DNA from 2 places in the Azotobacter chroococcum genome. Region 2 is predicted to be linked to the other one. Evidence: predicted binding sites of a transcription regulator. Region 2 holds the regulator's gene; the other holds the start of a gene.
The links. Region 2 encodes LexA, which represses DNA repair genes until DNA is damaged. Its sites were predicted from a motif close to CTGTNTNNNNANACAG; they were not measured.
Positions count from the first base shown of each region.

Region 1: a site for LexA is predicted at 2,127-2,142, ahead of recN (DNA repair protein RecN). Genes of this name have one in related genera too.

Region 1 covers NZ_CP011835.1:854,476-857,879, forward strand. Annotated here, with positions in the region: gene fur (ferric iron uptake transcriptional regulator) at 1-351, shown strand, start outside; gene recN (DNA repair protein RecN) at 429-2,102, opposite strand; gene grpE (nucleotide exchange factor GrpE) at 2,286-2,849, shown strand; gene dnaK (molecular chaperone DnaK) at 2,992-3,404, shown strand, end outside.
Region 2 covers NZ_CP011835.1:1,286,943-1,290,346, reverse strand. Annotated here, with positions in the region: gene ACG10_RS05970 (TetR/AcrR family transcriptional regulator) at 91-828, opposite strand; gene lexA (transcriptional repressor LexA) at 993-1,601, shown strand; gene sulA (SOS-induced cell division inhibitor SulA) at 1,610-2,089, shown strand; gene ACG10_RS05955 (hypothetical protein) at 2,147-2,380, opposite strand; gene ACG10_RS05950 (DUF6586 family protein) at 2,473-2,997, opposite strand; gene topA (type I DNA topoisomerase) at 3,130-3,404, opposite strand, start outside.

The DNA.
Region 1 (3,404 bases), 430 kb from region 2:
GTCAAGATCCTGCAGATGCTCGACTCTGCCGGACACCGTCACATGAGCGCGGAGGATGTCTACAAGTCGCTGATGGAGGCCGGGGAGGACGTGGGGCTGGCGACGGTCTATCGGGTGCTGACCCAGTTCGAGGCGGCTGGGCTGGTGGTCCGACACAACTTCGATGGCGGACATGCGGTGTTCGAGCTGGCCGACAGTGGTCATCATGACCACATGGTCTGCGTGGACTCCGGCGAGGTGATCGAGTTCTACGATCCGGACATCGAGAAGCTGCAGCGCGAGATCGTCAAGCGGCACGGCTTCGAGCTGGTCGATCACAATCTGGTGCTCTACGTGCGCAAGAAGTCCTGAGGCTCGGGGCAAGTCATCGCGCAACACAGAGAAGGCGACCGAAAGGTCGCCTTCTTGGTTTTGGCCGACAGTGTCGCTCAGACCTGGACGCTGCCGATCATTCGGCGGGCGTGGGCCAGGGACTCCTCGGTCAGCTCGAGCCCGCCAAGCATGCGGGCGAGCTCCTCAATGCGCGGATCGCCTTCCAGGCGGGTGACTGCCGTGCGGGTTTCGTCGACTCCGCGCGCCTTGTGCACGAAGAGGTGGCGATGCCCTTGGGCGGCCACCTGGGGCAGGTGGGTGACGGTCAGCACCTGGCCGTGCCGGCCGAGCTGGCGCAGGAGCTGGCCGACCACTTCGGCGGTCGGGCCGCCGATGCCCACATCGACCTCGTCGAAGACCAGGGTCGGGGTGCGCGAAGTCTGTACGGTGATCACCTGGATCGCCAGGCTGATGCGCGACAGTTCGCCGCCCGAGGCCACCTTGGCCAGGGGCTTCAGCGGCTGGCCGGGGTTGGCGCTGACCAGAAACTCGAGCTGTTCGAGTCCCTGGGGATGAGGCTCGCTCGAGGCGGAGGGATGCAGTTCGATGGCGAAGCGCCCGCCGGGCATGCCGAGGCGCTGCATCTGCTGCTCCACGGCCATGCTCAGGCGCTCGGCGGCCTGGCGCCGCAGGCCGCCGAGCTCTTCGGCCTTTTCCTGGTAATGCCGTGCGTAGGCCGCCAGCTCCCGGTCGAGGCGCTCGAGCGTTTCGTCGTCCGCGCTCAGTCCGGTCAGCTCGTCCAGCAGCCGCTGTTGCAGGGGGATCAGCTCGTGCGGCTGGACCCGGTGCTTGCGCGCCAGGCTGTAGATGGCATCGAGACGTTCCTCGATACTCTGCTGGCGCTGCGGGTCGACATCGAAGTGGTCGAGAAAGCGGTTCAGTTCGCCGACGGCTTCCTCGACCTGGATCTGTGCGCTGGCCAGCAGGCCGATCGCCTCGCCGAGCGGGCCGGGCTGCGCCTGCAGGCTGGTCAGGCGCTGCAGGCTGGCGGTCAGGGCGGAAAGTACGTTGCCGGCATCGCTCTCGCTGCACAGGTCGATGACCTGGCGGCAGTTGCCGAGCAGGTGTTCGGCGTTGGCCAGGGCCTTGTGTTCCTCCTCCAGTTCCTCCAGTTCATGGTCGCCGAGGGCGAGATTCTCCAGCTCTTCCAGCTGGTAGCTGAGCAACTGCTGGCGGGCGCGCTGTTCGTCGCCGGCGCTGCAGCGCCTTTCCAGCTCCTGGCGGGTCTGCCGCCAGCGCTGTGCGGCCAGTCGCACCTGGCGGGCCAGGTCGCTGGCACCGGCATATTCGTCGAGCAGGCGTCGCTGGGTGTCGTTCTTCAGCAGGGACTGGTGTTCGTGCTGGCTGTGGACGTCGATCAGCAGTTCGCCGAGCGCCCGGAGATCGGCTTGGGGGCAGGGCGCACCGTTGATGTAGGCGCGCGAACGGCCTTCGGCGGTGATCACCCGGCGCAGGATGCACGGGCCCTCGCGTTCCAGGTCGCGCGCGGCGAGCCAGGCCTGTGCCTCGGGGATCGCCGTCAGGTCGAAACTGGCGAGGATGTCCGCCTTGTCCGCGCCCGGTCGCACGGCGCTGCTGTCGGCCCGGTCGCCCAGCGCCAGGCCGAGGGCGTCGAGCATGATCGACTTGCCGGCGCCGGTTTCGCCGGTGATGACGGTCATGCCCGCATCCAGCTCGAGGTCCAGGTGTTCGACGATGGCGTAATTGTGGATCGACAGGTGCGCCAGCATGGCGAGGCTCCCGGAATGCGTTTTCTGTGCGTATATACAGTAGCCGGTTTTGTGCCGACAACCTGCTGGCGTGCGAAATGCCGATGGGCTGCGCAGTTCCTCTTGAAGCGCTGAATTGCATCCCCATATAGGGCGGCAGAAACACGAGCCGCGCCCGTGGCCGCTTTTTGAAAGGAGAGATGCATGGCTGACGAACAGAACCTCGATAACCAGACGCCCGAGGCGACCCCGGCCGCCGAAGGTGCCCCTGCCGGCGAGGACCTGGTTGCTCGCGTGCAGGCGCTGGAGGAGCAGCTGGCTGCCGCCCAGGATCAGTCCCTGCGTGCCGCGGCGGAGTTGCAGAACGTGCGTCGGCGCGCCGAGCAGGATGTGGAGAAGGCGCACAAGTTCGCCCTCGAGCGCTTTGCCCAGGACCTGCTGGGAGTGGTCGACAGCCTCGAGCGGGGAATCGAGCTGTCCGATCCGGCCGACGAGTCGATCCGGCCGATGCGCGAAGGCATGGAGCTGACCCTGAAGATGTTCCATGACGTGCTCAAGCGTTACCAGCTCGAGCAGCTCGATCCCCATGGCGAGCCCTTCAATCCCGAGCACCACCAGGCGATGGCCATGGAGGAAAGCACCAGTGCCGAGCCGGGCAGCGTGCTCAAGGTGTTCCAGAAGGGCTATCTGCTCAGCGGCCGCCTGCTGCGTCCGGCGATGGTGGTGGTCAGCAAGGCGCCGACGCCCTCGAGCGACGGGCAGGCTTGAAATGGGGCGGCCCGCCCCCATCTGTAAGGGCATGCATTTATAGGCTTTCGCGCCTGGCCCTGCGAGGTCGGCGACAGGCCAGTGGAAGGGTTAGCGCAGGGGTTTTCAACGGCCTGCTGAATCAAAGTTTCGGAGAATGAATATGGGCAAAATCATCGGTATCGACCTGGGCACCACCAACTCCTGCGTATCCGTGCTGGAAAACGGCGTGGCCAAGGTCATCGAGAACGCGGAAGGTGCGCGCACCACGCCGTCGATCATCGCCTACAGCAACGACGGCGAAACCCTGGTCGGCCAGAGCGCCAAGCGCCAGGCGGTGACCAACCCGCAGAACACCCTCTATGCGGTCAAGCGCCTGATCGGTCGCCGCTTCGAAGAAGACGTGGTGCAGAAGGACATCAAGCTGGTGCCCTACAAGATCGTCAAGGCCGACAACGGTGACGCCTGGGTCGAGGTGAAGGGTCAGAAGATGGCCCCGCCGCAGATCAGCGCCGAAGTGCTGAAGAAGATGAAGAAGACCGCCGAGGACTACCTGGGCGAGCCGGTCACCGAGGC
Region 2 (3,404 bases):
CCAGAACTGCATCCCACATCGTCTTACCCTCCCGCTTGATCCTCGGGAGAGTTTACGCAAACATCTTGAAAGGGCTGGCGTTAACAGGCCCTAGTCGTCCGCATCGCTCGGAGCGGGGCGGGCCACACTCCTGGCAGGCAGCGCCGCCTTGCCACGCGGCCTGGGCTGGGCACTGGCCAGCTGCGGATCATGCAGGACGCTCTGCGCGCGCATGCCGGCGGCGAGAAAGGGCACCAGCAGACGCAATGCCTGCTCGCTGGAGGTCTGCACCCCGAAGCGCTCCTCGGCGAAGGCCCGCAGCGTATCCATCCCGGACAGGCTGAAGGTCGCCGCGCCGAGCATGAAGTGGGTGCGCCAGAACAGCTCCAGCGGCGGAATCCGCGGCACCGCCACCTGCAGCAGCAGCAGGTAGCGCCGGAAGAGCTTGCCGTAGGTGTCCTCGAGGTAGCGCCGCAGGTGTCCCTGCCCCTGGCTCAGGGCTAGGCCGAGCAGACGCATGAAGATGGCCAGGTCGCTGCCGCTGCGCGGGCGCGCCGACTGCACCTGCGTGATGGTGATCTCCAGCAGCTCCTCGAGGCTCAGGCAGGGCTCCGGAGCGGCCTGACGGCGGTCCAGCTCGCGCTCCAGACAGGCACAGAAAGGGCCGAGGACCCGGGAAAAGACCGCCTCGATGAGCGCATTCTTCGAGCCAAAGTGATAGTTCACCGCCGCCAGATTGACATCGGCCTTGCTGGTGATCAGCCGCAGCGAGGTTTCCGCGAACCCCCGTTCCGCAAACAGCTGCTCCGCAGCATCCAGGATGCGCTCGACAGTTTCCGAGTGGGGCATGCTTCCTCCGGCGGTTGACAACCCTGTCATTTTTAGCCGCCATTGTATTTCAATTCGAACGCCGGACTGAGCAGGGATTGCCGACGTTGCCGTATCGAGAGGTTGCCAGTGAAACGGCACTGTATATAATCCCAGGACCTGGATAAAAAGACAGAGCAGCCTCCATGTCCAAACTGACGCCTCGCCAAGTCGAAATCCTCGCCTTCATCAAGCGTTGTCTGGAGGAGAACGGCTATCCACCGACCCGGGCGGAGATCGCCCGCGAGCTCGGCTTCAAGTCGCCCAATGCGGCGGAAGAGCATCTCAAGGCGATGGCGCGCAAGGGGGCGATCGAAATGACTCCGGGCGCCTCCCGCGGCATCCGCATCCCTGGCGGCGAAGCCGACAGCGAACCGGGCAGCCTGCCCGTCGTCGGCCGGGTCGCGGCCGGCGCACCGATCCTCGCCCAACAGCACATCGAGGAAACCTGCCGGATCAATCCCGACTTCTTCCATCCCCGCGCCGATTACCTGCTGAGGGTGCGCGGCATGAGCATGAAGGATGTCGGCATCTACGATGGCGACCTGCTGGCCGTGCATACCTGTCGCGAGGCGCGCAACGGCCAGATCGTGGTAGCGCGCCTCAACGACGAGGTCACGGTCAAGCGCTTCAAGCGCGAAGGAGACAAGGTCTGGCTGATCGCCGAAAACCCTGAATTCGCCCCGCTCGAGATCGATCTGAACGAGCAGGACCTGATCATCGAAGGATTGAGTGTCGGCGTGATACGCCGCTAGGAGGAACCATGCAGCTCCCGCTCCCGCAGCCGCTGAAACCCTCGCAGCTGATGCTGTTCGAGGCGGCCCCGGCCCGGCCACCGTTCCGCTGCACGAAGGACATGCCCGGATCGCCCCCGGCCCGGGAAGCGGAGCCCTTCAGCGAAGTCAGCCTGCGTGGTGGTGCCGACCAGTGCCTGTTCCTGCTCGCGCCCATGCTGCGCGAGCTGAGTCAGGGGAATGACGGGCGCTGGCTGACCCTGGTGGCGCCCCCCGCCAATCTGAGCCACGGCTGGCTGCGCGAGGCCGGCCTGAACCGCGAGCGGATTCTCCTGCTGCAACCCGCGCGGGAACAGGAGGCCAGCGAGCTGGTCTGCGAAGCCTTGCGCCTGGGACGCAGCCACACGGTGGTCAGCTGGCTGAGCCCGGTGAACCGGTCGACCCGGCAGCGCCTGCTCCAGGCTGCCCGGACCGGCCAGGCACAGAGCCTGAACATCCGCCTGGGCTGAAGCAACAAGCCCGGGACCCGGCCAGATGGTCGCCCATTTCCCCGGATGAAGCCGGATTCAGTGCAGAACCCGCGGCAGCTCATCGCTCTCGAAGTCGCCCTCGGCCAGGCGTCCGGCCATCTGCACCCCCACATTCAGCATGGCCTTGGCCACCTCGATGTGATGGCCCTGCAGAAAGCTCTTCGCGCTTTCGGAAAAGTCGAGGATGACCAGCTCCTCTTCGTCATCGGCGCGACGCAAGGCGATGCGCCCGTCGGGCAGTTCGACAATTTCGAGAAAGGACGTAGGCATGGGGTTCTGCTCTTGGGGAAGGCCGGACATTGTAATGTAACAGTCGGCCCCGGGCACCCCTGGATGGGCCGCCTCGCCCCTCCCCTGCCGGGTCAGCACTCGGTCAGGGACTCGCGAAAGCGCAGCGCCAGTTCCTTGAGCGACTGCCGCCACTGCTCCAGCTGCGCGGCGCTCAAGGCCGGCGCCTCTTCCTCCTCGTCCAGGCTGACCGCCTCGATCAGCGGCAGCCGAGGATCGACCTTGACCTTCTTCGCTGCCTGCGGCGGCTGGAACAGCCGGGCGTATTCGGCCAGCAGCTGCGCCAGCCAGGTTTCCGGCTGGCCGGCCAGCTCCACCAGCTCCGCCAATTCCGGACTGGGCGCCGCGCTCAACAGCTCGGCATTCAGGAAGCGCCCGACCTGCGGCGCTCCGGCCTCGGGCAGGCGATAGAAACCGGCGATCTCATGGCACAGCCCCAGCAGGGCGCCATGCAGGTGGAAGAGCGCCGCCTCGCGCTCCGCCATGGCCTGCGCCTGGGCATTCAGCGCCCGGCCTTCCTCCGCCTGGCGCAGGGAGGTCAGCGCCAGGCCGGCGAAATAGAGCTTCTGGTTGGTACGGGTATACAGCTCGTGGGCCATGACGGCGCCCTCCGGTTCGAGACAGCCACTATACCGGGCCGGGGTGCAAGTATGGACCCGCCGCACGGACGGCACCCTTCGTCTCCGACGGCGGGTGCCCTGCAGGCGGGAAAACGCGGCGAACGGCGTGGATCAGCGCTTGTCCTCGACCACCCAGCGGCCGTCCTGGTAGAAGGCGCGCCAGCCGCTGGGCTTGCCCTCGACCTCGCTCTGCACGTACTGCTCCTTGCTCTTGCGGCTGTAGCGGATCACCGCCGGGCGGCCTTCCGGGTCCTTGGCCGGAGCATCCAGCAGGAAGTGGTACTTCGGGTCGATCTCGTCCCGGTGCGGGAGCAGCTCCAGGACCAGCGGCGCGCGGGTCTCGCGGTTCTTCGGGAACTGGCTGGCGGCGAGGAACAGGCCGGAGG